2 regions of the Bacillus sp. FG16 genome follow, and region 2 is predicted to be linked to the other one. Evidence: riboswitches for the same ligand, from Rfam matches in the RefSeq annotation. Region 2 holds a riboswitch; the other holds the start of a gene.
The links. A riboswitch is a leader RNA that binds a small molecule or an ion and turns the genes downstream of it on or off. The one in region 2 is predicted to bind preQ1.
Positions count from the first base shown of each region.

Region 1 (16,865 bases), on a different contig from region 2:
TATTACATACTCGGCCTGTCCTATACCTATTTAAAAATTCGACTGAAAAATTATTTAAAAATACAAAAAATAAAATCGCTTACTTGACTAAATTCTCCCAATTCGTGTATATTTAAATTAATCATTTAGCAGAATATTCAAGAATATAGCATTTTTAGTTTATATTATTTTTCAAATGAATTTCACTAAATGAAAATAGTAAACGCTTTTAGGAGGAATTATAACATGCAAGGAAAAGTAAAATGGTTTAACAACGAAAAAGGTTTTGGATTTATCGAAATGGAAGGCGCTGACGATGTATTCGTACATTTCTCTGCTATTCAAGGAGATGGCTACAAAGCTTTAGAAGAAGGTCAAGAAGTATCTTTCGACATTACTGAAGGTAACCGTGGACCTCAAGCTGCTAACGTAGTAAAACTTTAATCCAACATATAACAGGAGGTTACCTTACTTGGTAACCTCCTTTATTATTCCTTTGTATATTTCCGTTTTACAGAGCAAAAACTATGTGAAATGCGCAATATACAAAGGAGGCAGTAACAATGGGATCAGAAGTAAATGATTTTGAAGAAGTAAAATTCCGTGTAGAAACAGCACAAAAGATGGTAGGTTCTGCAACAATTTCAATGGATCCAGACACATTAGAGCATGCCACTACTGCAGTAGAAGCAGCTCGCTCACAGCTTGAAATTATGAAATCTGTTGCAGTAGATTTAGATGAACCATTTTTAATGAACGAGGAAAAGAAACTAAGCAAATGCGAGCAGCAATTAAACGAAGCAAAGCACTAAAAAAACATCCAGAGAATTTTCTCTGGATGTTTTTTTATGACAACTGTTCTCCATACTTTTTCAATGTTTCTCCAACTGTACATTGTCTTATACAAAATGAATGAGCATAATACTTACTATTTGTCTTTCGATTATGTTCTCGCAAGAAACATCCTTCACAGTATGTTTCTAATAAGTCATTTACCTCTGTAATGAGTTGCTTTTTATCCACCGTTGCACCTCTCTATTCGGTTATTTCTTTATGACTATCAATGACTGTCCCTTCTAATGCTTGCGTTGCTAATTGATGTGCTTCTTTATTTTGTTTTCTAGATATTGGTTCACATACAAGTTTTAATTTCATTTGCTTCGCCTTTTGTTCAATTTGATCTAAATAATGGTTTAAATGCTCATCATAACAAGGCCATTCTCCGGCTAATTGCTGCAATACAACTTGAGAATCGCCGCGAAGTGTAACTGCTTCATATTTAATCCCTAATTCCTCGAGTATATTCATACCGTATAATAGTGATGCATACTCCGCTTCATTATTATCATCTATACCTTCTATATATGCATTGCGGCGAATGCGGTAGTTTGTATTTCCTTTTTTATAATACACACATATACCAACGCCAGCTTCTTTCGTTTGCACATCATACCCCCCATCAAAATAAACGAGTATTTCTTGGGGCTCTTCCTCTACTTGCTTACTTAACTTTTTCATCTCTTTTAATGACCATTCTGCGTCCATTTCATCATAAAATGAAAATTCTTTTACTCTTCCTGTTTTCTCAAAATCCTCTGCAAATTGAAGTACTTCTTCTATGTTCATATACTCTGTTGTTAATTCCGTCTGCAATCCACGCTTCGTTTTATACAACCAATGAATTTTATATTTCATACTACATTCCCCTTATGTAAGACTTCTTATATATATCCGGCTAATTGAAGCCTCACTTTATTTTATTATATTTTATCTAGAGTCACAGCATTATATTCAATATGATTACATACAAAAAGAGCTATCCCTATAGGAATAGCTCTTTCATCTATTACATAAATCTTTCAAATTGTACTCGCTTATTAATCCAGTACATTACAGGCATACCGATCGCCATGACAACAAATTCACCAATTGCACAAGTTAACCAAGACAACATAAATGGTAAACCCAATGCAAGATGAAGTTCAATTGCAATCATAAACATTGTAATCGTAAAGATAACTGTATTAAAAATCATACGAGCCCAAACACCTTTAATAAATCGCATAGAAATAATCGTTGCAACTAATGCAAGAATAGATTGACCTACTCCAAATACTAAATCATAAGCGATCATAGGTGAGAACAAGAGATTCGTTAAAAATACACCTAATACAATTCCGTAAATTGCTTTCTTGTTAAATACAACGAGATGATTAAACATCTCTGAAATACGAAATTGTACATTCGTAAAGCCAAATGGCTGAATAAGCATAGAAACAGCAATATATAATGCCGCTAAAATACCATTACCGACTAAAGTTCTAATATTCATGACAAAATCTCCTTAGTTTTTTTACGTGGGATGGTTTCGAACCACGTTATTCGTTTTTTAAGCAACAAGATTATATTTTACGTCGTAGCCCCTCTTTCGTCAATAGATTCCTATCATAAACTACCTTTTTCCTTTTAGACAACGTATAATGAAACATATGAAAGATTTAGGAGGTTTCACTTCATGACAGCAACAATTCAAAATGAAAAAGTGATCGTTTCCATTTCTGACAAAGGTGCAGAATTACAGAGCGTTCGCTTAAAAGAAGACAACACAGAATATTTATGGCAAGGTGATTCTACTTATTGGGGACGCCGTGCACCAATTTTGTTTCCAATTGTCGGCCGATTAGTAGATAATACATACTACGTAGACGGTAAACCATATTCATTAACACAACACGGTTTCGCTCGTGATCTTACTTTCTCTGTGAAAGAACAAAGTGAAACAAAGATCACTTATATCGTTACTAGTAATGAAGAAACATTAAAAAAATACCCATATGAATTCGAATTACTCGTTTCTTATGAGCTAGATGGACAAAGCGTTCATGTAACATATGAAGTAAACAATCCTACTTCTAAAGAGATGTTCTTCTCAATCGGAGCACATCCTGGATTCAACTTCCCTTTATTGGACGGTGAATCATTTACAGATTATCACTTAGCGTTTAATGGTTCGGAACACTTAGAAACAAGCGTATTAGAAGGACCTTACCTTTCAAACAAAAAGCAATTAATCGCTGAAAATATGACTGAACTGCCACTTACATATGATTTATTCAAAAATGATGCGCTTATTTTTGAAAATATGAATACGGATGAAATTTCTATTCGTTCTCATAAACATAATAAATTTGTAAAAGTAGAATTTGATGGATTCCCATTTGTCGGCGTATGGACACCAGGGGATAACGCACCTTTCTTATGTATTGAACCTTGGTACGGAATCGCTGATGAAGTAAAACCAGCAAAAGATTTCAAGGACAAAAAGGGAATTCAATCTTTACAAGCGAATGAAACATTTACATGTCGTTACAGCATCACAATCGGATAACTACTCTATCCCCTACTTCAAAAAATATTTAAGTAGGGGATAATCTTATAATTTGGAGGTTTCTCATTTTGATTGAAGTATATATTGATGGTGCATCAAAAGGAAATCCTGGTCCTTCTGGTGCAGGAGTGTTTATTAAAGGCGTTCAGCCGCCTGTACAATTATCATTACCACTTGGAACAATGTCCAATCATGAAGCAGAATATCGCGCTTTACTTCTAGCATTAAAATATTGCATCGAGCATAATTATAGCACTGTCTCTTTTCGTACAGATTCCCAGCTTGTCGAACGGGCTGTTGAAAAGGAATACGCAAAAAATAAAATATTTGCACCTCTTTTAGATGAAGCACTGCAGTACATAAAAAACTTCGATCTCTTTTTTATTAAGTGGATTCCAAGTAGTCAAAATAAAGTAGCTGATGAATTAGCTAGAAAAGCTATATTACAAAATTAACGGGGGTATGAGTGTGAAAAAAGAGTGGATTGCTCCTCTTGCTTTATTATTTGTCTCTTTTATTTGGGGAGCTACGTTTGTTGTCGTTCAAAACGCTATGTCTTTCGTTGGTCCATTTACGTTTAATGGTATTCGCTTTTTATTCGCTGGAATTATTTTATTATTCGTTCAAATTATTTTCTCACAAAAAGCTTCAAAACAAGATATAAAACATAGTAGCACGGCAGGGATAATCGTTGGTTTTTTCTTATTTGTCGGTTATTTATTGCAAACATTTGGCTTACTCTATACAACATCTTCAAAAGCAGGTTTCTTAACTGGGCTAAGCATTGTTATGGTCCCAATCTTATCATTTATCTTTTTAAAACAAAAAGCTACCATTTTCATCGTACTTGGTATTGCTGTAGCTACAACGGGTTTATACTTATTAACAGCTGCTGATTCTTTTCAATTAAACATTGGAGACATACTCGTTCTCGGTTGTGCAGTCGCTTTCGCTGCCCATATTCTTGTTAACGGCTTCTTCTCTAAGAAAATATCACCTTTATTGTTAAGCACGTCGCAAGTATTAGCTGTCGGTATGTTTTCTTCTATTTGCGCCTTTTTGTTTGAAGATTGGGAAAAATTACTTTCAGTAGTACTATGGACGAATTCTTCCTTTTTATTCGCTCTATTTTTAACTTCCCTATTTGCGACATCCATTGCTTTTTTCATTCAAACATCAGCACAAAAACATACGTCTCCAACGAGAGTAGCAATCATTTTCGCAATGGAACCCGTTTTTGCTGCCTTAACAGGCGTTCTCGTTGCAAACGAACAACTTTCTATTTCTGCTATTATCGGATGCCTCTGTATTTTCCTAGGCATGATTTTTGTTGAATTACCTTCCAAAACAAAAAAAGAAGCGCAGGCTGCGTGAAGTTACGCTTGTAACTTCCGCATAAAAGCCTTAGCGCTTTTTTATCTGTAATTTCTTCCTCTTTCAATCGTTCTAATAACGCAACGAAATAACTACCATCAAACTGCAATTGATGTTTAATTGTTGCTTCTATTGCTGCGTTCACAATCCCATCAGACGCACCAGTATATCCTTGTCCGAACATAATAAACCCTTGTGCTTCCTCTGATAATTTAAATCCTTTCGTATGTAAGAATGAAAGATAATCTTCTACTGTTTGCATGTTATTCCCACCTACTCAAAAATTCTCCATCTCCTATCATACATGTTTTTACACGCTATGAGAATGAAATTTCTTTGACAACTTTGTAAATCAATCTTCTACTTCGCTTACAATGGAGGATTTCCTAACAACCTGAAGGAATATGTAAAGTGGAACTTATTTCATATTAAAGGGGAGACACGATGAAACAAGCACTATTAATTATCGACGCTCAACAAGAATTAATTGATGGAAATGAGCAAGAAAATGAAGTTTTTCGCAAAACCGAGCTATTATCTACACTAAATACAGCACTGCAGAAAGCAATAGATTCAAATGCTCTTATTGTTTTCGTAAGAGATATCGATGTTGCTTCTGGCAGCGGCGAAGGATTTGAAGTACATAATCAAATTCAAGTACCCCAGTCTGCAATCCTTATTAATAAAGCAGCAACCAATTCATTCTACGGCACTTCTTTACTTGAACTTTTAAAAGAAGAAAACATTAATCATATTGTTATAGGCGGATGTAAAACAGAACATTGTATTGACACTGCCGTTAGGACAGCAACTGTACAAGGATTTGACTTACATTAATTAAAAACGGGCATTCAACAACTGATTCTAACGTATTGTCTGCAGAACAAATTATTGGTCATCACAATAAAACTTTACACGGTCATTATAACGTTGATAATTTTTCTATGGTGAGAGATATCGAGGAAGACCTCTTTCAGCCAACTCATGACCAATATCGTGATTAAATTGGCTATAAAAAAGAATCCTTTTCACGAAAGGATTCTTTTTTCACCCAAAAACTTGTGCTGCAATGCTATACAGTTCATTACTCCTTTTTAATAATTTATCGCTATTTTTCATCATAATTGGTGGTGTATTAACCTTTTGAAAACCAGTAATCTCTAATTCATTCATGAAACCATTCTTTCCTTCTGGTACATCCATTCTTAATTTACCATGATGCTCTCTTGCTAAATAATGTACAATCCTCATTGCCATCGTATCATTTTTCGCAACAACTGGTCCTATTATTTTATTTTCTGATGTTTGTATACTTAAACCGTAACCTAATACATTTCGTTTGTTGTCCTTTACAACGATGCACTGTTCACTTTGTATCATTCTTTTCTTTAAGAATACTTTTCTATTTGTTCCAAACGCATTTTCATCTAATTTTATTATTTCTTCTAAATCACACTCTTCATACTTCACCATATAATCTTCATTTCCTACACAATAATCATTCACATTGTACGAGTTACAAATATATTTAGAAACATAGCTTACTACCCTAAATCCTAATTTTTCATATAAGGGCTTCCCTTCATCCGTAGCAATAAGTATAATGGGAGTTTGAACCGATACGCTCTTAATACATGAATTCGTTATCGCCTTTCCAATCCCTCTCCCCTTATAATCTGGATGTACAATGACCATTCCGATAGACGCTAATTTCTCCCCATATAATATTATTGCCGCGCTAGCAATTAGTTTCTCCCTCTCATTCCACACACCATATACGATACCTGAATCAAAAATAGTCTCAATTTCTTCTCTGTTATAATCCCAGCCAATATAAGAAGATAACGATACAATATCGCCTATTTGTTCTTTCCTAAGACGCTCCACCCTAATTTCCAATTCAATCATACTCCATCCCCTTATCTAGACATTTAAATCATTATTACTAAATCAACTTGTACATGTTTCCATTCATTTGTCACATACATATGTTATTTTGACCAAGACTATATTGTAAATGAGGTGACAACATGCCCATTACGAATCGATTTTCTACCACCACTAACGGCGCACTCGCTATTACTGGAAATACTTTAGGCTTAAGTAAAATTAGTAATCAAAACCGTGCTGGTACAATCGGGGCAATTGGTGCATTCGCAACTACGAATACTGCTTTACAAGTACCTACTTTTCCTGCTGGTACAACGTTAAACTATACACAAAATAGTTCTACCGCTATTTTAAATATCCCTGCTGGTAGTACTATTCTTTACGCAGAACTCGTTTGGGGTGGAAACTATTTATCTCGTGATCAAAACATTACGAGTGTATTAGGAAACCCAGTTTCTTTTACAACACCTGTTTCAACATACTCGATTACTCCTTCAGCTGTTACGGCTTCAAACCAAACATTCGTTTCAAACTCTATTACATTTGGATTTTACACTCGTTCAGCAGACGTAACAACCCTTATTCAAGCGGGAGGTTCTGGTTCCTATACTACAGGCGCGGTTCCTGGACTTGTAGATCCTATAGATGCTTCTAATGGAACAATTAATTCGGCTGGATGGACGCTTATCGTCGCTTATCAAAACGGGACATTGCCAGCAAGAAACTTAACCATTTATGTAGCGGGTAACCGTGTTTCTGCTGATACCGGTAGTGCAGATGTAGCTGTTTCTGGATTTTTAACACCTTCAGGAGGACCTGTAAGCGGGAGGTTATTTTTAAGTTCTATTGAAGGAGATGCAGATTTAATAGGGGATCAAGCTTTATTTGGACCAAATTTCAGTTCATTAAATGCTTTATCTGGGCCAAATAATGCTGTAAATAATTTCTTCGGTTCTCAAGTTAATAATGCTGCAGGAAACTTAGATACAACTGGGACATTTGGAACGCGAAATCAAAGTGCTTCTACAGGTACAAACATCTCCGCTGGAAGACAGGGCTGGGATATTACTTCTATTGATATTTCTCCTTATTTAACAAACTCACAAGTATCCGCCGCAATCCGTTTAACTACTAACGGAGATGCATATATGTTAAATACAGTCGGCTTACAAATTAATATAAACTCCCCAAATATACAAGCAACGAAAAGCGTAAATAAAAGTGTTGCTGCAATTGGAGATATTCTCACTTATACAGTTACTATCCCTAACACCGGGCTTCTTCCTGCCAATAACGCTATTTTTATAGATAGTCTCCCTAACGGTACTTCTTTTATACCCGGCACTGTAACAGTAGATAACGTACCACAAACAAATGCAAATCCCGCGGCTGGTATATCTCTTGGAACAATTAATAATGGTACTTCTCGCACAGTAACCTTCCAAGCTACTGTCGTTTCTCTTCCAAGTCAAAATCCTATCTCTAACACTGCGAATATTACATTTCAATATACACCAATCGCCGGAGGAACAACCTTTAACGGTCTTGCAACAAGCAATTCTGCTGGAACGCAAATTAACCTGGCAGATATTAATGGAACAAAATCAGTCAACAAATTTTTTACCGATATTGGTGAAACATTAACTTACAGTATTGCCTTAGCTAATATAGGAAATATCTCTGCAACAAATGTTATATATACGGACCCGATTCCTAGCGGGACTACTTTCATTCCAGGGAGCGTAACTGTGAACGGAGTTACTCAAGCTGCCGCAAATCCCGCTAATGGTATATCAATTGGGTCAATTGCTGCAAATTCTACTACTACTATTTCATTTCAAGTATTCGTTCCTTCTATCCCCCAAACAAATCCAATATTAAATAGTGGTACAACGACATATCAATACATTCCTGTACCAAATCAACCTGCAGTAAGTGGGACTGATACGACCAATATCGTATCTACTCAAGTAAATAACGCCACTGTAACAATGGCAAAAGCAGTAGATAAAAATTTCGCAGATATTGGTGATACACTAACGTACACCGTTTCCTTTACAGGTACAGGTAATACAAATGCGAACAATGTTATTTTTACAGATATCATTCCTACTGGAACAACTTTTGTTCTAAACAGTTTAACAATAGATGGCACGACACAAGTGGGCGCAAATCCCGCTACCGGCGTGAACATTGGATCCATCCCAAGCGGCACAATAAAAAATGTTGCATTTCAAGTAGTAGTAAACACAATACCCGCGTCAAATGTCGTATCTAACGGATCAAGCGCTTCTTATCAATATACCGTAAACCCTAGCCAATCTCCCGTTACAAAAAACATTTCTTCTAATCTCGTTTCCACTCAAATTAACAATGCGAATTTAACTTTAACAAAATCAACTAACAAACAATTTGCCACAATTGGCGAAACGATAAGTTATACAATCCTTATTACAAACAGCGGAAATGCAGCCGCTAATAACGTTCAACTAACAGACCCACTTCCAAACGGAACGATATTGACTCTTGGCACTGTAACACTAAACGGAGTTTTGCAGAATGTAGATTCTCTCGTTGCTTTACCTATCGGCACAATTCCTGGTGGAGCTACTTTTACCTTATCCTTTCAAGTAACAGTCATTAACATTACTGCCCAAAACCCTATTATTAATAACGCTTTCGCCTCTTATATTTACACTGTAAATCCAAGTTTGCCACCTACTTCAAAAACAGCAAATTCTAATTCTGTTACATCAACAATTAGACTAGCAAATCTCCATGTTAATAAATCTGTAGATAAAACGTTTGCGGAAGTTGGCGATGTATTAACTTACACCTTTGCTCTTACTAACGATGGAAATGTTGCAGCGAACAATGTATTACTATCTGATTCAATTGCGAATGGAACCGCCTTTGTCCCAAACAGTGTTATAGTTAACAGTGTTACTCAGCCAGGCGTTACACCAGCTAGCATCAATATTAGTAACATCAATGCTAATACTACAATTACAGCTTCATTCCAAGTAGTAATAACTAGCATTCCAAATCCAAACCCTATTTCAAATAGCGCTTCCATCTCCTATAACTTTATCGTTGATCCAAACACTTCACCTGTAAGTAAGAACACTACTTCAACCACTACATTTACTCAAGTAAACGATGCAAATGTCATTTCAGCCAAAACAGTGGATCGAGAGTTCGCTACCGTAGGGGATATATTAACTTATACTGTTACTTTGACGAATGCAGGAAGTGTTTCTGCTGATAGCCCTACTTTCGTAGATACGAATCCAGACGGTACTACCTTTATTCCAAACACTTTTCTTATTAATGGTGTACTTCAAAATAACGCAGATCCAAATATAGGTGTTCCGCTACCTTCCATTGCTGCTAACGGTTCACTTACCGTCTCTTATCAAGTAACCGTCAACTCTTTACCAACACAAAATCCAACATTAAATTCATCTAGTACACAGTATAGCTTTATTTTAAATCCGGGCGATCCACCAACTATAGAAACATCTGTAAGTACACAAATTAATTTAGCAAATGTCGTTATTGTCAAAGAAGTAGATTTAACTATCGCCGACGTCGGGCAACCAATCACATATACAATTTCTTTAGCTAATCTTGGCAATACTACAGCCAATAATGTTATCGTTACCGATATAATCCCTAATGGCACCACTATCGTTCCAAATAGTATTTTTATAGGTGGTGCTTTACAACTAGGTGCAGACCCTAGTGCCGGTCTTCAAGTGGGCTCCATTCCTTCGGGTGGTTTTACAACGATTGTGTTTCAAATAAGTGCAAATGGGCTACCTTCACCAAACCCAATTCAAAACAGCGCTGCACTTCAATATAGCTTTATCGCTGATCCAAACTTACCTGCTCTTGTTAGAAACACTGCTAGCAATATAGTAACTACACAAATTAATACTGCTAATATCGTTGCTACAAAACTAACGAGTACAAACTTCGCTGATGTCGGTGATGTCATACTATATGCGACTATTTTAACGAATAACGGGAATATCCCTGCTGCTAATGTAACATTTACAGATATCATTCCAGCGGGTACCCTCTTCATTCCTAATACTGTAACGATTAATAATGTCCCTATAGCTAATGCAAATCCTGCTAATGGCATTTCGATTGGTACGATAGGAGCGAGTTCATCACGCACCGTTGCATTCCAAGTTTTTGTACCAACTATCCCTGCTGTAAACCCAATTACAAATCAATCAGGCACAACATTCCAATATACGTATGATCCATCCAAACCAGCTGTAATGCAGATGGTTGCTTCTAACACTGTACAGACAACTATTAATAACGCCTCAATTGCCGCTACTAAATCGGCAGATAAACAGTTTGCTAACGTAAATGATATTATTACGTACACGACTACTTTAACGAATAACGGGAACACACTTGCATCAAATGTAATATTTACAGATGTAATTCCAAACGGAACATCGTTTATTCCTAATAGTGTTACTGTAAATGGGAATACACTGCCTAATGTCAATCCAGCAAGCGGAATTGCAATCGACCCAATAAATCCGAATGCAAATACGATTATTTCATTCCAAGTACAAGTAAATTCTATCCCGAATCCAAATCCAATCCCGAACCAAAGCAATACAACGTACCAGTATGTCGTAGATCCTAACTTACCTCCAGCATCCGCCAATACGTTAAGTAACGTAATAACAACTCAAATTAATAACGCTACTATTGTCGCTACTAAGTCTGTGAATACACCGACAGCTGCAATTGGTGATATCGTTACCTATACGATTGCAGTAACAAATACGGGTAATATCCCTGCTAGTGCAACTGTTTTAACAGATGGGCTTGGCGCAGGAGCTTCATTTATCCAAAACTCCGTAACTATCAATAATGTTCCACAACCAGGATTAGATCCGTCACTTGGTGTTCACTTGGCAGATATTTCGCCAGGAGATACTGTATTCATTACTTTTCAAGCACAAATTTTAGCGATACCACCTAGTGGCACATTAACAAATAATGCTCTTGTAAATTATGAATATACCGTAAATCCAAACCAATCTCCTGCTGTTGGTAGCACCGTAACAAATACAACAGTTACACCAATTATTGACGCTACTTTAGTAATAAATAAAAGCGCTAGTACAACTTTCGCTACAATTGGTGATACAATTACATTCACTTCATCTATTACAAACACCGGAAATACTATTGCGAACAACATTATTTTTACTGATACAATTCCAAACGGTACTACCTTTATCCCAAATAGCTTTAAGATAAATGGTGTAACCGTTCCGAATGCAAATCCACAAAACGGTATCAATATTGGTAACTTGAATTCAAATGCATCTGCTACACTCAGTTTTCAAGTAAACATTACAACACTTCCAAACCCTAATCCAATCCCGAACAAATCATCGCTTCAATATAGCTTTATTGTAGATATAAATGAACCGCCAGTTTCACGAACAATTAAATCTAATAAAACTTTTACACAAGTAAATACTGCTTCTGTTATCGCAACAAAAACTGCAAGCAGTGCTTTTGCTGCTGTTGGAGATACAATTACGTATACAACTACCCTCACCAATAGCGGAAATACTACCGCAAACACACCTGTTTTTATCGATATATTACCACCTGAACTTTCATTCGTTCCTGATAGCGTACAAATTAATACCATCCCACAACTTGGATTTAGACCAGATAGCGGGATCTCTTTAGACTCAATTCCAGTTGGAGGAACGACAACAATTAGCTTTCAAGCTATCGTTGGCTCAATACCAGCTACCAATCCAACTTTGAACCAATCTAGCACAACATACTTGATCATTATTGATCCTACCCAGCCGCCTGTGACGGAAACAGCTACAAGTAATCCAACTTTAGTTCAAATTAACGAAGCGATTATTCAAGCAACGAAAAGTGTGGATCGACTATTTTCTGACGTAGCACCTGGAAATTCATTTTTAACGTATACTATTTTATTGGATAATATAGGAAACGCAACTGCTACGAATATCATTTTTACAGATCCGATTCCAAATAATACAGTGTTTATAGAGGATAGCGTTCGAGTAGGCGGGGTTTTATTACCTGGGGTAAATCCAGCGAATGGGATACCAATTGGGGATATTATTGCAGGAGATTTTACAAACGTTACCTTCCGTGTGCAAGTAGTTAGCATTCCAAATCCAATTTTCACAATTGGACCTGGGGGTCCAAACTCACCTGTTGTAAACGGAGCTTCTATTGATTATCAATTTATGACAGGACCTAATTTACCACTCGTTTCAAGAAATACGACATCTAATCCCGTTTCGACACAAATAAATTCTGGGGAAATTGTGGCAATCAAATCTGTAGATAAAACTTTCGCAACAATTGGCGATACAATTTCTTATACGATTACATTAAGTAACCCTGGAAATGTCACTTCACAAAATATAATTTTCACAGATATTTTACCTGACGGAACAACATTTATTTCCGGAGCTCTTACAAACGATTCTGGTACACAGCAAATCGGAAATCCAGCTAACGGGATTCAGATTGGAAATATAAACCCAAGTGGAACGGCCGTGATTACTCTCAACGTACTTGTTACAAACATTCCAAGTATAAATCCAATTTCTAATTCTAGTTCTGTACAATTTGCACATGTGGTCGATCCTAGCCAACCTGCCGTATCACAAACGAATGTATCTAATGCGGTTTCGACAACTATTAATAGTGCAATTTTAACAACCCAAAAAAGTGCTGATAAATCTATAGTTTCAGTTGGAGATACGATTACGTATACAACTACTATTACCAATACAGGAAATACAGCCGCAACGAATATTACTTTCACAAGCGCTATTCCAGCTAGCACTACCTTTATACCAAATTCAGTCACAATCAATGGTGTTCAGCAGTCTGGTGCGCAACCAGCACTTGGAGTAAATATACCAAATATCGCTCCTGGTGAAACAGTAACTGTTACTTTCCAAGTAAATGTTATTTCTGTTCCCCCTTCCAGTTCGATTATGGGTAATGACACAATTTTATATTCTTATACTGTTGATCCTAACAGCGCTCCTGCTACTACCTCTACTTCAACGAATATTGCTACAAACCCTGTATTAGATGCTATGATAACGATGGTAAAATCGGTCGATCAAACGCTTGTAACACTAGGTGATACCATTACCTATACGACAATTTTAACGAATAGCGGTAATACAAATGCAACGAATATTACTTTCACTGATCTTATACCAGATGGCACAACATTTATTACTGACAGCGTTACAATAAATGGAATCACACAAATTGGATTGAATCCTAATACAGGCATAACGATTGGATCAATTGCCCCTAACAGCTCAATATCTATAGCATTTCAAGTGACCGCTACTTCTACCCCTGTTCAAAATCCTATTGCCAATTCCGCTACTGCTTCTTACACATTTATCGCTGATCCAAATGCACCGATTGTTTCAAGAAATGTTACTTCAAACACAACGTTTACTACAATTAATACTGCTACCATTCTTTCATCGAAACAAGTTGATAAAGCTTTTAGCCACATCGGAGATACACTCACTTATACTGTCACTTTAACAAACAATGGAAATTCCTCCGCACAAAATGTGATTTTCACAGATGCTATGCCGAGCGGAACTACATTTATTACAAATTCATTTTCTATTAATGGAATTCCTCAAAGTGGTGCGGATCCAACAAACGGTGTAAATATTGGGCCAATAACAGCTGGGGCTACAATAACTGTTTCATTCCAAGTAAATGTGACCTCATTACCAACCCAAAACCCAATTGTAAATTTCTCATCAACATCGTACCAATTAGTCTCACCACCTGATGCAGAAACTTCAATTAGTAATCCTGTTTCAACACAAATTAAAGAAGCAATATTATCTATGACGAAAAATGAAAGTGTATCCTTTGCAGATATCGGGCAAACTGCTTTTTATACTACTTCCATTACCAATATAGGCAATACCGATGCAACTAATATAGTATTCACAGATGCATTACCAAATGGACTCACATTTGTTCCTAACACATTAACGGTCGATGGCGTTTTACAACCAAATGCGAATCCAAATACAGGCGTATTACTTGCAACACTTCCACCAAATGAAATATATAGTATCGTCTTTCAAGTTACGGTGAACAGCATCCCACCTATTAATCCTGCACCAAATACAGCAGCAACGACGTATGAGTTTACTGTTGATCCTGTTAATCCTCCCATTTCAAGTACAGCTACTTCCAACACTACACTTCTTCAAATAAACAACGCAACTATTATTAGCACAAAAACAGCAGATCTTACTTTCGCGGATATTGGTAATACAATAACATTTACACTTAACCTCCCTAATACCGGGAATACGGCTGCAACTGATGTAACTATTATCGATATTCTTGATAGTAATTTAAGTTTCGTTCCAAATAGTTTCACAGTTAATGGGCAAACCATTCCAAACGCTGATTTATCTACTGGTGTAAATATTGGTTCCATTAACGGCGGTAATGCAGCAATCGTCACATTCCAAGCAACTGTTACCACACTTCCTACACTTAATCCTATTTCTAATTCTGCTTCTATCACATATCATTATGTCGTTGATCCTAGCCAACCATCTATTACAACGTCCAATCAATCTAATACAACGACCACACAAATTAATAGTGCTATTCTTACTGCACAAAAAAATTCAAATGTATCTACGGTAGATATCGGGCAGGATATTACCTACACCGTTACAATTACAAATAGCGGCAATGTTAGTGCAACAAATGTTATTTTTACCGACCTTATTCCAGACGGAACTTCATTTGAACCGAATAGTTTTACACTGAACGGAACTAGCATCCCAAATGCAAATATCATTACAGGCGTTCCAATTGGTGATATCGCGCCAAACCAGTCTGTAATCGTAGCATTTCACATTAATGCCAATGAAATTCCACCTATAAATCCAATTACTAATCAAGCTAGCGTTAGCTTCCAGCATATCGTTAATCCAGCTAATCCTCCAGTTTCAAAAAACATTGCTTCTAATAGCGTTTCAACACAAATTGAAAGTGCAATTTTAAACACTACTAAAATAGGAGATAAAACATTTGCAACGATCGGTGATACGATTACGTATACAACAACGATTACGAACACAGGAAATATTCCAGCTAACAATGTTGTATTCTCAGACCCTATACCATCGTGGACACAATTTGTTGTAGGATCAGTTGTTGTTGATGGAACTCCATTACCATCCGCTTCTATCATTGACGGCGTTGGCATAAATACAATAACTCCAAATCAAATCGTAACAATCGTATTCCAAGTTCAAATTGTAAGCAATCCAACAACGCTCACACCTGAACTCCAAAACTTAGGATTTGTTAACTTCCAATATAACGTAGGCAATGCATTACAGGCTCAACCTGGCAATGTGGAAACGAACGTCTTCGTTACCTCTATTAATTCAGCAATACTTTCAGCTGTAAAAACTACTAATACAGCCTTTGCAAATATTGGAGATACGATCACTTATACAGTTTTGATTCAAAATAGCGGCAATACAAATGCAACGAATGTAAATTTCTCAGACATGGTTCCAGCAGGTACGACCTTTGTTGAAAATAGTTTTGCTGTAAATGGAAGTACCATTCCAGGCGCAAATCCAAATAATGGAGTTAATGTCGGAACAGTTAGCGCAGGTAGTTCCTTAACCGTTACTTTCCAAGTCATAGTTACATCAACTCCACCTTCAAATCCGATTACAAACGTAGCATCTATTCAATACGCATTCATCGTTGATCCGGCCTCTCCTCCTGTTACAGGCACGATAAATTCTAATAGCGCTTCAACACAAATTAATAACGCAACTGTTACAACTGTTTTACAAGCAAATCGAACAATCGTATCTATTGGAGATGTAATTACGTATACAGCAACATTAACGAATACTGGAAACTTCCCTGCAAACTCTGTATTACTCATTAACGGAGTTCCTGAAGGAGCATTATTTGTTCCAAATAGTGTTACGCTCAACGGGATTTCACTTCCAGATGCAAGTCCAACTCTTGGTATTCCAGTTGGTATTATCGCACCAGGTGATTCCGCTACTATTACGTTCCAATTTCTTGCAAGTTCTATCCCGCCGCAAGGAGCGATTATAAATCAAGCACTTACAAGTTACAC
Region 1 covers NZ_JBMDKC010000031.1:28,030-44,894, reverse strand. The annotation lists gene cspB (cold shock-like protein CspB) at 226-423, shown strand; gene ACODS7_RS13735 (DUF2564 family protein) at 543-791, shown strand; gene ACODS7_RS13730 (zinc-finger domain-containing protein) at 826-1,002, opposite strand; gene ACODS7_RS13725 (ribonuclease H family protein) at 1,015-1,674, opposite strand; gene ACODS7_RS13720 (QueT transporter family protein) at 1,826-2,311, opposite strand; PreQ1 riboswitch class I at 2,318-2,362, opposite strand; gene ACODS7_RS13715 (aldose 1-epimerase family protein) at 2,495-3,367, shown strand; gene ACODS7_RS13710 (reverse transcriptase-like protein) at 3,436-3,822, shown strand; gene ACODS7_RS13705 (DMT family transporter) at 3,836-4,741, shown strand; partial or broken gene ACODS7_RS13700 (DUF6123 family protein) at 4,744-5,003, opposite strand; partial or broken gene ACODS7_RS13695 (cysteine hydrolase family protein) at 5,186-5,745, shown strand; gene ACODS7_RS13690 (GNAT family N-acetyltransferase) at 5,789-6,649, opposite strand; gene ACODS7_RS13685 (DUF11 domain-containing protein) at 6,772-16,865, shown strand, end outside.
Region 1: linked by a shared signal. The riboswitch ahead of ACODS7_RS13720 (QueT transporter family protein) and the one ahead of queC (7-cyano-7-deazaguanine synthase QueC) in region 2 are both predicted to bind preQ1.

Region 2 (16,865 bases):
TCTGTTTTACTACCATCCATTACAATACCGCCAATAATCATTGCAATTAGCATACCAGCTAATACGATAAATAACATTGCTAATAACACTGTAATATATTTAGAAAATAAAACTGCAAGTCTTTTTCTTGGACGGATTAACAATTGTTTAATTGTACCTTTTTGGAACTCATCAGTAATAGTACGGGCAGCAAGTGTAATCCCAAAAATCGTTGTAAATAAAACAATTAAGCCAATCTCTGAGTTTGCATAATCTAAATATGATCCCTTAAACTCATCACCTTTTCCCCACTTCAACATTGCTAAAGTACCTAAAATTTCGAGTGCCGCAATGACACCAATTAAAATATACATACCTTTTTTCGCATGCAACTTTAAAAATTCATTTTGAATTAATTTAAACATTACGCTTTCACTCCCCCAGTAATCGCTAAGAACTCATCCTCTAACGTTTTATTTTGAACAGTAACTCCGTATACAAGCACATCAGCATGCACAAGTTTTTTTACGAGTTGCGGAATGTTGTCTTTTGTTACAGATGCTACAATTACATTCCCTTTTGCTTTACCTTTAATGATTTCATTCGCTTTCTGAGCTTCATCTACTTCAAACGCTACAACGACTGCCTCATCATGTTTCACTTTTTCATGTAAGTTGTACTCTTGTACAAACTCGCCTTGTTTAATAATAACAACGCGATCACACATTAATTCAATTTCACTCAATAAGTGACTTGATACGATTACAGCAATATTCTCTTCTTTCGCTAAACGTTGTAAATAATCACGAATTTGGCGAATACCAGCTGGATCTAATCCATTTGTCGGCTCATCTAAAATTAAGATTTTCGGCTGATGAAGTAATGCCTGTGCAATTCCTAAACGTTGTTTCATACCAAGTGAATATGTTTTCACCTTTTTATGAATCGCATGCTCTAATTCAACAAGCTTTACAATCTCAGCAATCCGCTCTTTACTAATTGGAGTAATGGCCATGTTCGCAAAATGCTTTAAGTTTTGCATTCCTGTCATATAATCATATAGTTCAGGATTTTCTACAATCGCTCCAATTTGCTCTAGTGCCTTTTCACGCTCCGAGCGAATACTATGTCCACAAATTGTAATATCGCCCTCTGTCATTGAAATAAGACCTGTCATCATACGGATCGTCGTCGTCTTACCGCTACCGTTCGGTCCAAGGAATCCGTATACTTCTCCTTCACGAACCTCAAATGATAAACCACGAATAATTTCCGTTCCACCAATCCTTTTTCGAACATTCTCTAACTTTACTACTACGTTTCCCAATGCTGATTCCTCCTTTAGACTTCTAGTTTTTTATCGACTATGTGACCTGTAACTACTAGTAATATAATTGTTAATAAACAATTAAAAAATAGATTTAAAATTGTAACCTCTGTACCAGAATAAAATGATGTATTTAAAAAACCATTTTGATCTATAAATCCAATATTATTTATAGCAAACACATACTTTTCTATTTGCTGAAAAATATACGTTATTCCTCCATTAAATGCGGTAAAAATGACGAATAAAACTAAACAAGCAACTTTATTCATCGATGATTTCACATTTAATAGCTTTACAATTACTATAATAAAATAAATAGAAACTAGCATATTAAGAAAATCTAGTCCCCATAAGAAAATAGATAACATATGATGTAATATTCCATAATTATATAAACTGTGTATTGCTTGCTGAATACCTAAATTAGTTTTTCCATTGTAAATATTTAAAGAAAAATAGTATAGAAAAATGATTCCTATTCCTAGCAAAATCATAAAGAGTAGTACACAGAATAAAATATTTGCACATATATACTTTTTTGCTGAAATAGAAGTATAACGTAGCATAGAGTCTTTTAACATTTTCCGAAAAGACGATATACCTGTTAAAAGAATTGCAAATCCATTTATACCTAGTACGATAAAGAATATAATAATTATTATATCTTGCCTACCTGAAATTCTAACTCCTGAAACTCCTTTCATATTAAATAAAAGAATTAATGAAACTGTAATAAAACCAAAGTAAATAATGGCTATCTTTCTCTTATTACAATTATACAGATAAAGAAAAAGCTGACTCATTTCTCATAGGCCTCCTTAAACAGCTCATGTACTGCTTTACCCTTTTGAAATCGTAGTTCTTCCACATTTTCATGCAATATTATTTCTCCATCTTTCAAAAAGATTACTTCATCGAATATATTTTCGATTTCTCTTATTAAATGAGTCGATATAAGTAGCGTACAATCTTCACGATAAAATTTAAGTATTAGCTCAAGTACATGTTCTCTAGAAACAAGATCTATCCCGCCCAATGGCTCATCCAGTACGTATAGCTTCGCTTTTCGAGAAAATGTTAAAATAATTTGCAGCTTCTCTATCATACCTTTTGACAATGCTGTAATTTTTTCTTCTAACGGTATTTTAAATTCTGCAATCGTATCTACCGCTTTTTGAATATCGAAGTCTTTATAAAAATCTCGGTAGAAAAATAAAGCGTCTTTTACAGTCATCCAATCATCAAAGACTGGCTTATCGGACATAAATGAAACGATTTCTTTCGTCTGTAATCCTACCTTTTTACCATCTATTGTGATACTACCTTCAGAAGAGTGTTGCAAGCCTGCAATCATTTTCAATAACGTCGTTTTCCCGCTCCCGTTATCTCCAACAAGCCCAACGATTTTCCCTTCCGTAATCTCTATGTTTAATTCACGGATCACTGCTTTTAATCCGTATCTCTTCCATAAGTTTTCTATTTTTAATAGCTCTGTCATTGGCTCTCCTCCCTCTTTTCATGTAATGAAGAACGAAGAATTGTAAGAATTTCTTCTTCTGAAAAACCTAAATTGTCCATTCCATCTATAAAAGAATGAAGTAATTCTTTCGCCATCTCTTTTCGCAGCTCCATAATTTTCTCCCCTTCATTCGTTACATACCGTCCCATTCCTCTACGTGTTACAACAACTCCATCCCGTTCTAGCTCTTGAAATGTACGCTGAATCGTATTTGGATTCACTTGTAATTCACTCGCTAATTCACGGACAGAGGGAATTTTATCACCAGGCAATAAATGTCCTGTTACGATCTCTTTTTTTATGTATTCCATTACCTGAATGTAAATTGGTATATTTGGAGAAAACTCTATTTTCATTTCTTCCCTCCTTTTGTATCGGTGTACTAGTTAAATAATACACTGATACAAAAAGTTTGTAAATACCCATTTAATTACAAAAAGTTCTATCCGTTAACCGGATAGAACTTCCCAAACACAAATCGCTATATAGAAATAATAGTGTTATGTAAACAAAATTATAAAGAAAAGCTGTCTTATCAATGAATAAGACAGCTTTTCTTTATAATCCTATATTAAAAGTTAAACACGAAGTCATCGTCAGCTAACTTTTCAACGTTCGTTGCTTTTACGTAACCATTTCCTTTTACAGAGAAGAAATCATGGTTTTTCGTATCTGTACGTAAACCATTTAAAACGATTGGGTTAATTTCTTCTTCTTCAAACTTCGGCTCAAGTCCTAAGTTCATAAGCCCTTTATTCGCATTGTAACGAACGAAACGATTTACATCTTCTACAAGACCGATAGAAGTGTAAATTTCTTCTGTATAGGCCATTTCAATTTCATATAGTTCCATTAATAACTCTTGTGTTTCTTTTTGCACTTCTTGTTGCTCTTCTGCAGAAAGTTCTGCGAAGATTTGTTGTGCTAAAATACCGACGAATACGCCGTGAATTGACTCATCACGAATTATCAAGTTGATAATCTCACCACTTGCTGTTAGTTTTCCTTGACCAGCTAAGTAAAGCGGATAGAAGAATCCACTATAGAATAAATAACTTTCTAAGAACACACTTGCTACCATTGCCATATATAGCTCTTTTTTCGTTACTTCGGGCTTTAACAAACGACGATAGTAACCAGTAATAATACCGGCCTTTTTCTCAAGTAATGGATGATTGTCTACCCAGTCAAAAATATCATCAATTTCTTCTTCAGTAGCTAACGTTGTAAAGATATGACTGTAACTCTTCGCATGTACTTCTTCCATAGCTCCCATGAAAGCTAATACACTTTTAGCTTGTAAATTTTCAAGATGAACAAGTACAAGTGGCATTCCTTCGCCACCTTGTTTCGTATCTAAAAGTGTTAAACCACCTAATACACGCTTATAAGCAATTTGCTCTTCTTTCGATAATTGCACCCAAGTATTTTTGTCAGACGAAACCGCAATTTCTTCTTCTGTCCAAAACTGAGCGATGTTTTGCTTCCAAAACATTAAACTAAAATCATCTTCTTTTTTGTTCCAGTTTACCGCACGCATTAAATCGCCCCTTCTCTAAATATGATAACTAAGCATGAGCAGGGTTCAGAAAACCCTGCTCATCATGTCTCACTTTTTATATTAAACGGTACAAGCCACACACTCTTCCACGCTTAATTTACGTGTTCTCGTATAATACAGACTCTTTAAGCCTTTTTTATGTGCATAGATGTAGTAACGTGCTAATTCACGTGTTGAAATATCACTATTAACGTAAAGAATTGTACTAATTCCTTGGTCAATATGTTCTTGAATTTCTGCGATTAAATCAATTAATTTAAACTGATTCATATCGTAAGAAGATTTATAGTACCAGAACGTATCTTTTGATAAATACGGCATTGGATAATATGTTGTCGCGTTCGCATATGTTCTTGATTCGATTTGACTTACGATCGGCATTACGCTTGAAGTTGCATTTTGAACGTAACTGATTGATTGTGTTGGAGCAATGGCAAGACGATATGAGTTGTATAAACCATTCTTTTGCACTTGCTCTTTTAAACTTGTCCAATCTTCTTTTGTTGGAATATGAATTCCTTCAAATAGTTGCTGAACTTTTTCAGTTACTGGGCTGTAATCTGTCGTTTCATACTTTTCAAAGTATGTGCCATTCGCATAATCAGATTTATCGAAGTCTTTAAATGTCTCGCCTTTTTCTGTAGCGATTTCCATACTTTTCTCAATAGAGTAGTAATTTAACATCATAAAGAATGTACGAGCGAATTCTTTCGCTTCTGCACTTTCATAAGCGATTTTATTTTTTGCTAAATATCCGTGTAAGTTCATTGCTCCAAGTCCAACTGAATGAAGCTCGTCATTTGCTTTTTTCACAGTTGGTGCATTCGGAATAATCGTCATATCAGAAACAGCTGTTAAAGCTTCCATTCCCGCATGAACTGCTTCACGAATTTCTTTATTTTCCATTACGTTTACGATATTTAACGATCCTAAGTTACAGTTAATATCACGACGGATAATGTCATCTGTACCGTAATCATTTATTTCTGAAGTTTCTTGAAGCTGGAAGATTTCTGTACATAAGTTCGACATCTTCACAGTTCCAATATCCTTCAATGGATGTTGATTATTTGCATTTGATTTAAACATTAAGTATGGGTAACCAGACTCAAGCTGAATCATAGCGATTTTAATAAGCATATCACGTGCACTAATATCTAGTGGCTTCTTCTTCACTTTCGGATTGCTCATTAATTCATCATACATTTCATCAATGTCAATATCATCTAAATGCTTGCCATATTCTTTATAAACCGTATAAGGCGCGAAAACATGGAAAGGTTCGTTTTTCTCAGCAAGCTCAAAGAACTTACTTGGAACGATAATTCCGATTGATAGAGACTGAATACGGCTCTTCTCATCGGCATTTATTTTTTTTGTATCAAGGAATTCAATAATATCCCAATGGAAAATGTTTAAATATACTGCACCGGCACCTTTTCGTTGGCCAAGCTGATTCGCATATGAAAACGAATCTTCAAGCAACTTCATAACAGGTACTACGCCACTTGCAGCGTTGTCAATACCTTTAATTTGCTCACCGCGTGCGCGTAGCTTAGATAAGTTTAAAGCTACTCCCCCGCCGATTTTCGATAATTGCATCGCAGTATTAATGTTAAAGCCGATTGAATTTAAGCTATCGTCCATCTCTAACAAGAAACAAGACACCATTTCTCCTCTTCTGCTTCTTCCCGCATTTAAAAAGGTTGGTGTCGCTGGTTGGTAGTTTTGTTTTACAATCATGCTTGCGAATTGTCTTGCTTTCGAAACATCACCGCGTCCTAAGTATAATGAAACAATTGCTACACGATCTTCATAGCTTTCTAAGTATTGTTTTTGATCATTCGTTTTTAACGCATAATCTTTGTAGAACTTAGATGCTGCCATATAAGATTGGAACTCGAAGTTTTCACCATAAGCGATGTTATATACTTCCTCTACTTCCTCCAAGCTATACTCGTCCAGAACGTTGTAATAGTAATCATGTTCTTTCATATACTCCATTCGCTCTGCCACGCTATTAAAAGGAACGGTATTCTCTCTAGCTTCTTCCATAAAGACTTCTAATGCCTCTTTATCTTTATGAAGCTGATAAAAACCGTCCTGCATTTGCGTGATTTCATTATTCAGTTCAATGTGTCGCAATCTCCCGCACCCTTTCCTTAAAATATTCTACATCGTTATTTGTTCCAGATAACTCAAATTTTGATACAATAGGCACTTCATATTTAGTAGAAATCTTGTCAGCACTTGCACCGAACATGTCTCCCCAGTTACGATTGCCGCTTGCAGATACGCCTTTTAATTTTTCATTATTGCGCTCTAAAAAGTCTAAAACACGTTCTGGTACATTGCCAAAACCTGTTGTATACGTAATAAGAATAAAGTCTTCATCTATTACTAGATCTTCATCAATTTGAACGGCCGGCATATTTAATTTGTGAATGAAACGCTTCACGTTTCCTGTCATAGAATCATATGCAACTAACATTTCCGACCCTCCCTCTCAAATCTATATTCTCTATATGTTGTTCTTGATTTCTCTATATATTGTATTACGTTTCAAAATAAGACACAAGATATATGTATAAATTCTTTCTTTTTTTAAATTTTACTTTTCGACATGATAGCCGTTTTTTTTCAATACAATGACTATGAAACAACATTCTAAAACTCATGTCAATAAAGTGCTTTTCAAAAAAGTTGTCAACGAATTTAACCTTATTTTTAAAAAAGTTAACAATATATTTTGTCATAAAACGGTAGATGCTGGAGAAATATATTTCTCCAGCATCACGCAAAAAAGAACAGATATGAAACTATAATCTGCTCTAAAAAACGATTACATTTATCAAATTTACCTTATTAAATATATTATACATATACTTTCGTTTTTCGTTACATACTAAAAGATAACTATTATAGAAAAAGATTATTATTATGGAACTTCAATTTATTTATGAAAAGTTTATTCAGAGTGCTCAATACGCAAAATATCTTTTACAAATATGTGATGTGGATTTTCATCTTTATCAAGCATTGTACATACAGGAGCCTCTTCATCAAAGTATACAATCATTCCTTCTACGTACTGATATGTATGTTGAACTTGTACAGTTACTTTAATTTCTATCGCTTCTTCATATGCTCTTTTTATTTTCTGAAGCATTTTTGCTGAACATTTTCGTTTCTCTGGATACATAACCATTCCCATAAATCTATTGCCGGCTCTATCTTTCCACATATAATCCCAATGTGGTAAAATGCTTTGTTTAAAATCGCCCATAATTCCCCTCTCCTTTATCTTTTATTTATCCCACATTAAACGTCCGGTTGGTGAAGGCTACTAATTAGTGAAGGATGCCCTGCTGATCAAAATTCCCCTTTATGAACGTGGCGTTTCTGAATATGTATAAATCACTTGCCCGCCTCGCTGTGCGTTACCAATGAAATGCTTAAAGTCTTCTCTATTTACAACAACTTCTCTGAACGTATAAAATACATCTTTCGTAACAACATACTCCGTTATTTCACCATTTTTCAGCTGATCTAAAATTGTATTTGCTAATTCTTTATCCATGTATTTCACCTCTCTGCAATATTTTATTCTATCGTATATTCTATAGGTCAACAACTGTAAAATTATCCCGCTATTTGCGGGTAATCCGATTGGTGCTGACTACTAATCAGTCGTGGAATGAACAAAAAATCTTACTGATTAACATTTCACTTTATCTCGTTGTTATGCCATGATTTTATTTTCGTTATTTCGCAAACAATATCGTTTTACTATATGTCCACTAAATATCATATACTAACATAGCTACTTCTCTATATCAAACATTTCGGCATTCAATTATGCAAAGTTCCATACCACTATGCTACAATATACAAATAGAACTAGGAGGGATACTATGATTCGGAAAGCAAAAAAGACAGATGCAATGGCAATAGCTCCTTTATTGTATAATGCTCTGCATGAAATTGCTGAAAAAATCACAGGTAGCACAGTTGAAGCAGAAGTATTACTAGGACTTGAGACATGGTTCTCAAAAGAAAATAACCGTCTGAGCTACGAAAACTGTTTTATTTATGAACAAGACGAGAGTGCAGTTGGAATTATTGTCGCTTATCACGGTAGTGAAGCAACACAGCTTGACGCACCAATTGTACATCACTTAAGAGAATTACATAAAGATGAATCGATTACGTTAGAAAAAGAAGCTGAGCTTGATGAGTATTACATTGATACATTATCAGTTTCAAGTGCACACGGTGGAAAAGGTATTGGTTCTAAATTAATTGAAGCTGCCGAAATCTATGCAACTGAAAAAGGGCATGAAAAAATCGCTTTACTTGTTAATTTAGAAAACACACGCGCCTATTCACTATACGAAAAGTTAGGTTATAAAAAAGATGAAATTGTTATGCTAGTAGGCGAACCTTATGCTCATCTCGTAAAACCATTAAACGTCAAAATTTCTATATCTTAAAAAGAAAGCACACGATTTATATAAATCGTGTGCTTTTATGTTAAATTCGTATTTAATATATTTCCATCCATCGCCTCGTGAAACGTATATGTTGTACATCCCCATGGCTTTCTATGCAAAATAGGAGAACCAGACCATCCCATTGCCCTCAGCTCCGTTCCAATCATCGAATTAAAATAATTATGACCTACAAGAGCAATACTTCCATGTACGAGAGCATAACGATGTAACAGGTAAGCCGCTTGCCTTGCCCTCTCTCTTACTTCCTTATAAGACTCAACATCTTTATGGTAGCCAAGTATCCATAATGTGCGTCCAATGAACATCCATACCTTAATTGTGCATTTCAACCACTTCGGAGCAAAAAAGTATGAAGGAACTTCAGCTTCTCTAAAAAGAGAGTTTTGCATAAAAGATAAAGAATCCGTTAATTCAGCTGCTGATTGTACAGCACGCCTTTGATCACTTGTTAAGACAAATTTCGCTGCTTCAATTGCCTCTATTGTTTCTATCGGCATTTTAGCTTTTTGTATCATTGACTCGGAATCATACTGTTTCATCCATTCGTGAAATGAATTAATTGTCATCGGTTCTCTTATAAGACCTAAACAACCATGACGAATAAAAGAAATCTTCATTCTTTTCACTCTCCATTCATCACTTACGAACTCTATTATGCACTAGTTCTAAACATCATACCACGCAAGAAAAGAAAGTCATATACCTTTTACATCTCCCCACCACTATCATGTGTTATCGAAGCATGGATACTATCCATCCCATCAAAATATGTACTCGTATCATATTGACGAATCTTTTTTAAATGCATATAAGAAAATAAAAATAACATTAAAGCTATAACACTCCCCACAAATTCAAACATCATTTTACCGCCTCTAATTTCTCCCACTTCAGCAGGTTATTCTACTTTTTCATTATACCTCGATATAAAGATTCCCGCATTTTTGCTATTTTTTTCAAATAACATGGATTTTCTACATATTTTCTTACAAAAAGTGAATATTTTTCGAATTTTTACTTTGGAAACATTTACAAAGTAGGAAATATGGTTCAAAATAGGAGGAAATAAAAAAACCCAAATTTATTCTTTTTTTGGGAAAACTGTAACAAGGAGAGTTGCTTATGCAGATCGCAGAAACTGGAGATATCATCGAATTTAAAGGTGGAATGCAAGGCCGTGTTCAAAAAGTAAATCAAAACTCTGTTATTGTTGATATAACAATTATGAAGAATTTTAGAGAACTAGATATGGAACCTCTTACAGTTGTAAGTCATAAAAACTATACTGTCGTTAATCAAAATGCATAATATAATAGAAAGAAAGGGCCTGTATACTATACAGGCCCTTTCTTTCTATTAACGATTATCAATTGTTTCCGGATATAGATCGTGGTTCATCATGCGGTAGTCAGCCATTTGTTCATACTTTGTCCCTGGGCGACCGTAGTTGCAGTATGGATCAATTGAAATACCACCACGTGGTGTAAATTTCCCCCATACCTCAATGTAACGTGGATCCATTAATTTAATTAAATCGTTCATGATAACGTTCATGCAATCTTCGTGGAAATCACCATGATTGCGGAAACTAAATAAATACAACTTTAAAGATTTACTCTCTACCATTTTTTGCTCTGGAATATAGCTAATATAAATTGTTGCAAAATCTGGTTGTCCTGTTTTCGGGCATAAACTTGTAAATTCAGGACAATTGAATTTTACAAAATAATCACGGTTTGGATGATTATTATCAAATACCTCTAATATTTCTGGGCTATATTCAAATAAATATTTTGTATTTTGATTTCCTAGTAATGTTACATCTTTTAAATCTTCATCTAATCTTCCTGTCATTTTAAACATCCCTTCTCGTTATACGCCGCGTTTATTTCCCCATACTAACGCATGAAGCTGAGGCAATACTTTTGCATCATTCATCTCTTTACAATTTACAGCTTTATCAATCAGCCACTCATACTTATCTAATAATTTTTTAATAAGCATCGCATCATCCACTGTTTTTGTATCATCGTTTCCTACTTGCAGGAAAAATGGTACACCTGGATAACGTTCGTGCATCTTAACTGCATATTCAAAATCATGATCATCGAATACTACTACTTTTAAACTAATATCTTTTCCTGCTAGTTTCTGAATAATAGCATCTAACTTCTGAAAATCTGTTTTCATCGTCGAACTTGGTGGTTTTGGAGAAATTGTTACCTCATCAATTTGAAGTAACCAATCTTGCCATTTACTCCCTTGTGTTTCAATTGCCGTTCGCATTCCATTTTCTTTTAATATAGAAAGAAGAAACTCAATATTTTTCAGTAATGCCGGATTTCCGCCTGAAATCGTAACATGAGAAAAATTTTCTCCTCCAATTGCAACAAGCTCGTCCCAAATACCTTCTGCTGTCATCTGTCTAATTTGATCTTTAGCCGATCCATCCCACGTAAAAGCAGAATCACACCAAGCGCAGCTATAATCACAACCAGCTGTACGGATAAACATTGTCTTTTGTCCTACGACCATTCCCTCACCTTGAATAGTCGGACCGAATATTTCTAAGACAGGGATTTTACTCATCGAGCATCCACTCCCGTCTTACTTCCGCATAACTAGTCGGCGTCTCAAATAGACGAACAAATTCAACGCGAGCTCCTTTATATTCGTTCACTCGATTCTCTTTTGTTAGTGCTTCTGCCATTTTTTCATAAATCCAAACGACCATATTTTCAGCAGTCGTATTCATTGCTGGTAACGTTTCGTTTAAATAACGATGATCTAAATAAATTTCTATTTCATTCTTCCAAATTTCTTTTATATCTCCAAAGTCAATTGCAAGACCTATTTCATTTACATATCCACTAATTCCAAATACAACTTTATATGTGTGACCATGTAAGTTTTTACATTTCCCTTCATAACAATGTAAATGGTGTGCTGCATCAAATGTAAATTCCTTGCTGACCATTACTCTTTTATTATGATATTTGAGTTGTTTACGCTGAATATCCTTGTCCATTTTTTGCAAATTCTCTACGATGCGAAATCCAAAAAAGTTATCCATTAGTTGTTCGCTCCTTCGCGTTCTTGTAGGTACGTATCTAATCCTGCTTTACGAAGTTGACATGCTGGACATTCACCGCAACCATCACCAATGATTCCGTTATAACATGTTAATGTTTTTTCTCGAACAAACTCAAATGCTCCAAGTTCATCTGATAATTTCCATGTTTCAGCTTTATCAATCCACATAAGTGGCGTGTGAATGACAAACGGGAAATCCATAGATAAATTTAAAGTAACGTTTAACGATTTCACAAACACGTCACGGCAGTCTGGATAACCACTGAAATCAGTTTCACATACACCCGTTACAATATGACGTGCTCCAACTTGTTTTGCCAATACAGCAGCAAATGATAGGAAGAGTAAATTTCGTCCATCTACAAATGTCGACGGCAATTCACCTTCTTCATGTGTAATCTCCATATCCGTTCTCGTTAACGCATTTGGAGCAAGTTGATTTAATAGACTCATATCTAGTACCGTATGCTTTATTCCTAGCTCTTTTGCAATTTCCGCTGCACAATCAATTTCTAGCTTATGACGTTGATTGTAATTAAACGTTACAGCTTCTACCTCTGCAAACTGCTCTATTGCCCAAAATAAACATGTTGTACTATCTTGTCCTCCACTAAAAACAACAACTGCTTTTTCTTTTTTCATTTCACTCATTCTCCTTCTCTACTATAAATAAGAAGAAAGAACGTTCTTGAACTGTCACAATAAAAAAACAAAACAATACCTAAGGATATTGTTGTTTCCATAGTTTTTTATAGAGGGAGTTCGCGAACCTCTCCCGCGCGGTGCACGGAATTTCTTCTTTCATTGACACAGCTTATTGTAACATATTGTATACTAGCGTAAAAATTTCTGATTTTTCCGCTATTTATCATTTCATTTCTTTCATTTTATAGTATGATTAATTTAATATAAGCAGAGAGGAGGCATCCCACTGAAATCCTTTATTATTTATCTCTTTTTAAATATATTATTCATCCTTATTACAATGCTCGTATATCATTTATTTTGGAATCAAAAAGGGAAACGCTCTCCTAAATTAAATTCAGCTATATTCATTGTACTCTGTTGCCTCGCTACCGTACTCTGTATTACATTTGCAGCAAAAACAAATAATGGTTTTCAATTTGATATGCGCCATATTGTATTAATTGTCGGTACATTAACGGGAGGGCCTATTGCTGGTGGTTCTATCTTAGTTGTATTAAACATATATCGCTTATTATTAGGTGGGGTAGGTGTTTTCCCATCTCTTATCGGTTCTGTTATTCTATTTATTGTTCTATTATTAACATATAAATTTTTCAATCGAACTTCTAATCGTATAAAAATAACACTTGCTATTATCTACAGTCTCACATACGGATTTAGTTGGATACCCTTCTTCCTTTCAAAGGTTACAAATAAGGCTGATTATATACCGCATATTATTGTGTATGAGTTATGTTCAATGCTTGGTACAATCCTAATTTTATATTTACTACACATATTACAAACTCAAGTTCGTCTCCAAAACGAACTTATAAATGCTGAAAAATTTCATTTAATTGGTGAAATGGCAGCGTCTATCTCTCATGAAATTCGCAATCCATTAACTTCAACGAAAGGTTTTTTACAACTGTTACAATCAGATACATGCACTGAGCAGGAACGGAAATTATATATCGACATTGCCATTAATGGCATCGAACAAGCAAATCATGTTCTTACAGATTATTTAACCTTTGCCAAACCAAGCATTGAAAAAGAACAAACATTACAGTTAGAAGAAGAATTACTACATGCATTATCGTTAATTACACCACTTGCTAATTTAACAAATGTACGTACTCATTATATAAAGCAAAGCACTTCTTTTTTTATCGCTGGAGAAAAGCAAAAACTAAATCAATGTTTATTAAATATTTTAAAAAATTGCATTGAGGCTATGCCAAAAGGCGGTGATCTTTATTTCACATTAGTTCCTGATCATAAGCATATTCAGTTATATATAAAAGATACAGGAGTCGGTATGGATTCAGAACAAGTAAAACGTCTTGGCTCGCCTTTCTATTCAACGAAAGAAAAAGGCACTGGACTTGGAATGATGGTCGTATTCAGTGTTGTTCAAGCTATGAATGGAAAAATTGATATTATAAGTGAAAAAGGAACAGGTACAACCTTTTTATTAACTTTTCCACTCATACAAAAAACGTGATGAAATAATCATCACGTTTTTTCTGTTCCTTCAACTAATTCAGCAAAAGCTTTCACTTTTCCGTGCGGTTGTTGATTTTCTTTACGCGCTTTCCAGGCACGCTCTTCTTCTCGCTTCTTCTTAGACATATTTTTTCAACTCCTTCTTTTCTTTCTCCATGTAGTATTCCAAAATAAGAAAGAAAACTATGCACGTATCAAAAAAAGAAGTGGTTTCCCACTTCTTCCACTTTAGCGCTGCAAAATTGCATGTTTCGCCTCTTTTAATTGCGTAAGATGTCTTTGTTCATGCAAATCAAGAAATTGAATCCATTGATACAAATTCAGATCATTAAAAACAGGATGCTTTAATCCATTTTCAAATAGATCTTTTTCATCTATAACACTATGAAGCGCATGTAATAGTTCTTGTCGTGAATGTTCTAGTAATTGAATTCCTTGCTGTTTTTTCATTAAAGTTTCTGTTGGTTGCATTTGCTGAGGAGCTTCTCGTTTATGTGTGCGATCAAGCGTAAGTTGGAGGTCTTTAAATGGAGTCATGTTTCTTTCATTTTTTTGTAAAGCATATACAAGGGCAGACGTGACAGATTGTTCAACTAAATGCAAGTGGTGTAAAATTTGAATAATACTCCATTTATCACGGCGTGGCTTTACATTCACTTCTGTATCATTTAACATTTCAATTTCTGATAATAGCGTGCTTCGAGTAGACTGTAATGAGCTTACTAAACTTTCTAAACTCACATCCATATTAGATTGAAGCATACTTCTTTCCCCCCTTTTTGTTGGTGAAAAGAGGTGCTCCTTATTAGAAACACCTCTTTAGTATTCTGAATTTTCTTTTATTATCTCATCATTTTCCCATTATGTCGATGTTAAACATGTGAAAAAAAGCGCATGTTTTTTACAATTTTGTGTCGTCAATTGCATGTAACCATGCTTCAATTTCTGTAATAACACTTTTCACACAGCCTTCAGCAAATGGTGATGTTAAATTTGCAACTTCTACTAATTCTAAGAACGATTTACTTCCACCTTGTTGGCATAGATTCACATAATCTTCCCATGCCTCTTGTCTATTATCTCTTGCACGTTTCCAAAATTGTAGCGCACAAATTTGAGCAAGCGTGTAATCAATATAATAGAAAGGTGAACTATAAATATGCCCTTGACGTTGCCAAAAACCACCGCGCTCTAAATAATCATTATCCTCATAATCACGATGCGGTAAATATTTCTTCTCTATGTTACGCCATGCTGTCTTACGCTCTTTCGGTGATGCTTCAGGATTTTCATATACATAATGTTGATATTCATCAACAGATACACCATAAGGTAAAAATAGAAGTGCTGAACTTAAGTGAGAGAAGTAATATTTATCTGCATCTTCTTCAAAGAATAGCTTCATCCATGGCCATGTAAAGAATTCCATACTCATAGAGTGGATTTCACATGCTTCATATGTTGGCCAATTATATTCTGGAATTTCAAATTTACGACTTTCATATACTTGGAAAGCATGACCTGCTTCATGTGTTAATACATCAATGTCACCAGATGTTCCATTGAAGTTTGAGAAAATAAATGGCGCTTTATAATTCTCAATATATGTACAATATCCGCCACCAGCTTTTCCTTTTTTCGCAACTAAATCTAATAAATCGTTATCTAGCATGAAATTGAAAAATTCATCTGTTTCAGCCGATAACTCTTTATACATCGTCTTTCCATGATCAACAATCCAATCCGCATCTCCTTTTGGAGTTGGGTTACCTGTAGCAAACTCAAAGTTTTCGTCATAATAAGCTAACTTCTCTACACCGATACGTGCTTGTTGTCGCTTTCTTAATTCCGTTGTAACGGGAACGATATAATCCAGCACTTGCTGACGGTAATTAGCCACCATCTCCGCATTATAATCTGTACGGTACATTCTTGCATATCCAAGTTCAACAAAGTTTTTGAAACCTAAAGATTTTGCGATTTTCGTTCTCACTTTAACAAGCTCATCATAAATACGATCTAGTTCTTCCTCATTTCCAGCTAAAAATCCGTAGTATGCTTCACTTGCTGCTTTACGTTCGCTTCTTTCTTTTCCTTGCATAAACGGAATCAGTTGCGATAACGTTCTTTCTTCTCCAGCAAAGTCAATTTTTGCAGATGCTAATAACTGTGTATATTGCGACGATAATTTATTTTCTAATTGTAAATCTTTCACGACTTCATCTGAATATGTTTTTAAATCACATTCTGCTAGAGCAAATAATTGTTTTCCATAATACGCCTCTAATTCTTCACGAAATGGAGAATTAATGAGTGCCTTATAATATTTTGTACCATATCCCTGTACAACTGGAGAGAATTCATCAAAGAAATCCTGCTCCTCCTTATAAAAAGTATCCGTCGTATCAACAGAATGGCGAATGTAACAAAGGTTTCCCATTGTACCAAAATCGTTGCGAATTTCATTAATTGAATTAATGACTTGTTTTTGTTCTTCTACAGTTTTTGCGTTATCAAACTTCTCTAAAGCAACAGTAAATTTCTCTTTTAACTCTTCAATATTTGGGCGTTTATATTCATAGTCTTTAAATGACATGAACGAGCCTCCTCTCCATTACATACCTTTATTATAATTCAATACGTATTCTCGAATTCCCTCTTAATTTTCAACAA
Region 2 covers NZ_JBMDKC010000007.1:22,103-38,967, forward strand. The annotation lists gene ACODS7_RS04480 (ABC transporter permease) at 1-404, opposite strand, end outside; gene ACODS7_RS04485 (ABC transporter ATP-binding protein) at 404-1,306, opposite strand; gene ACODS7_RS04490 (hypothetical protein) at 1,321-2,112, opposite strand; gene ACODS7_RS04495 (ABC transporter ATP-binding protein) at 2,109-2,807, opposite strand; gene ACODS7_RS04500 (GntR family transcriptional regulator) at 2,804-3,184, opposite strand; gene nrdF (class 1b ribonucleoside-diphosphate reductase subunit beta) at 3,400-4,368, opposite strand; gene nrdE (class 1b ribonucleoside-diphosphate reductase subunit alpha) at 4,450-6,534, opposite strand; gene nrdI (class Ib ribonucleoside-diphosphate reductase assembly flavoprotein NrdI) at 6,521-6,880, opposite strand; gene ACODS7_RS04520 (hypothetical protein) at 7,358-7,675, opposite strand; gene ACODS7_RS04525 (hypothetical protein) at 7,775-7,969, opposite strand; gene ACODS7_RS04530 (GNAT family N-acetyltransferase) at 8,304-8,882, shown strand; gene ACODS7_RS04535 (phosphoglycerate mutase) at 8,918-9,520, opposite strand; gene ACODS7_RS04540 (hypothetical protein) at 9,610-9,765, opposite strand; gene ACODS7_RS04545 (YkvS family protein) at 10,026-10,211, shown strand; gene queF (preQ(1) synthase) at 10,260-10,757, opposite strand; gene queE (7-carboxy-7-deazaguanine synthase QueE) at 10,776-11,492, opposite strand; gene queD (6-carboxytetrahydropterin synthase QueD) at 11,485-11,976, opposite strand; gene queC (7-cyano-7-deazaguanine synthase QueC) at 11,976-12,638, opposite strand; PreQ1 riboswitch class I at 12,732-12,775, opposite strand; gene kinB (sporulation sensor histidine kinase KinB) at 12,982-14,190, shown strand; gene ACODS7_RS04575 (DUF6254 family protein) at 14,202-14,318, opposite strand; gene ACODS7_RS04580 (DinB family protein) at 14,421-14,954, opposite strand; gene ACODS7_RS04585 (M3 family oligoendopeptidase) at 15,094-16,788, opposite strand.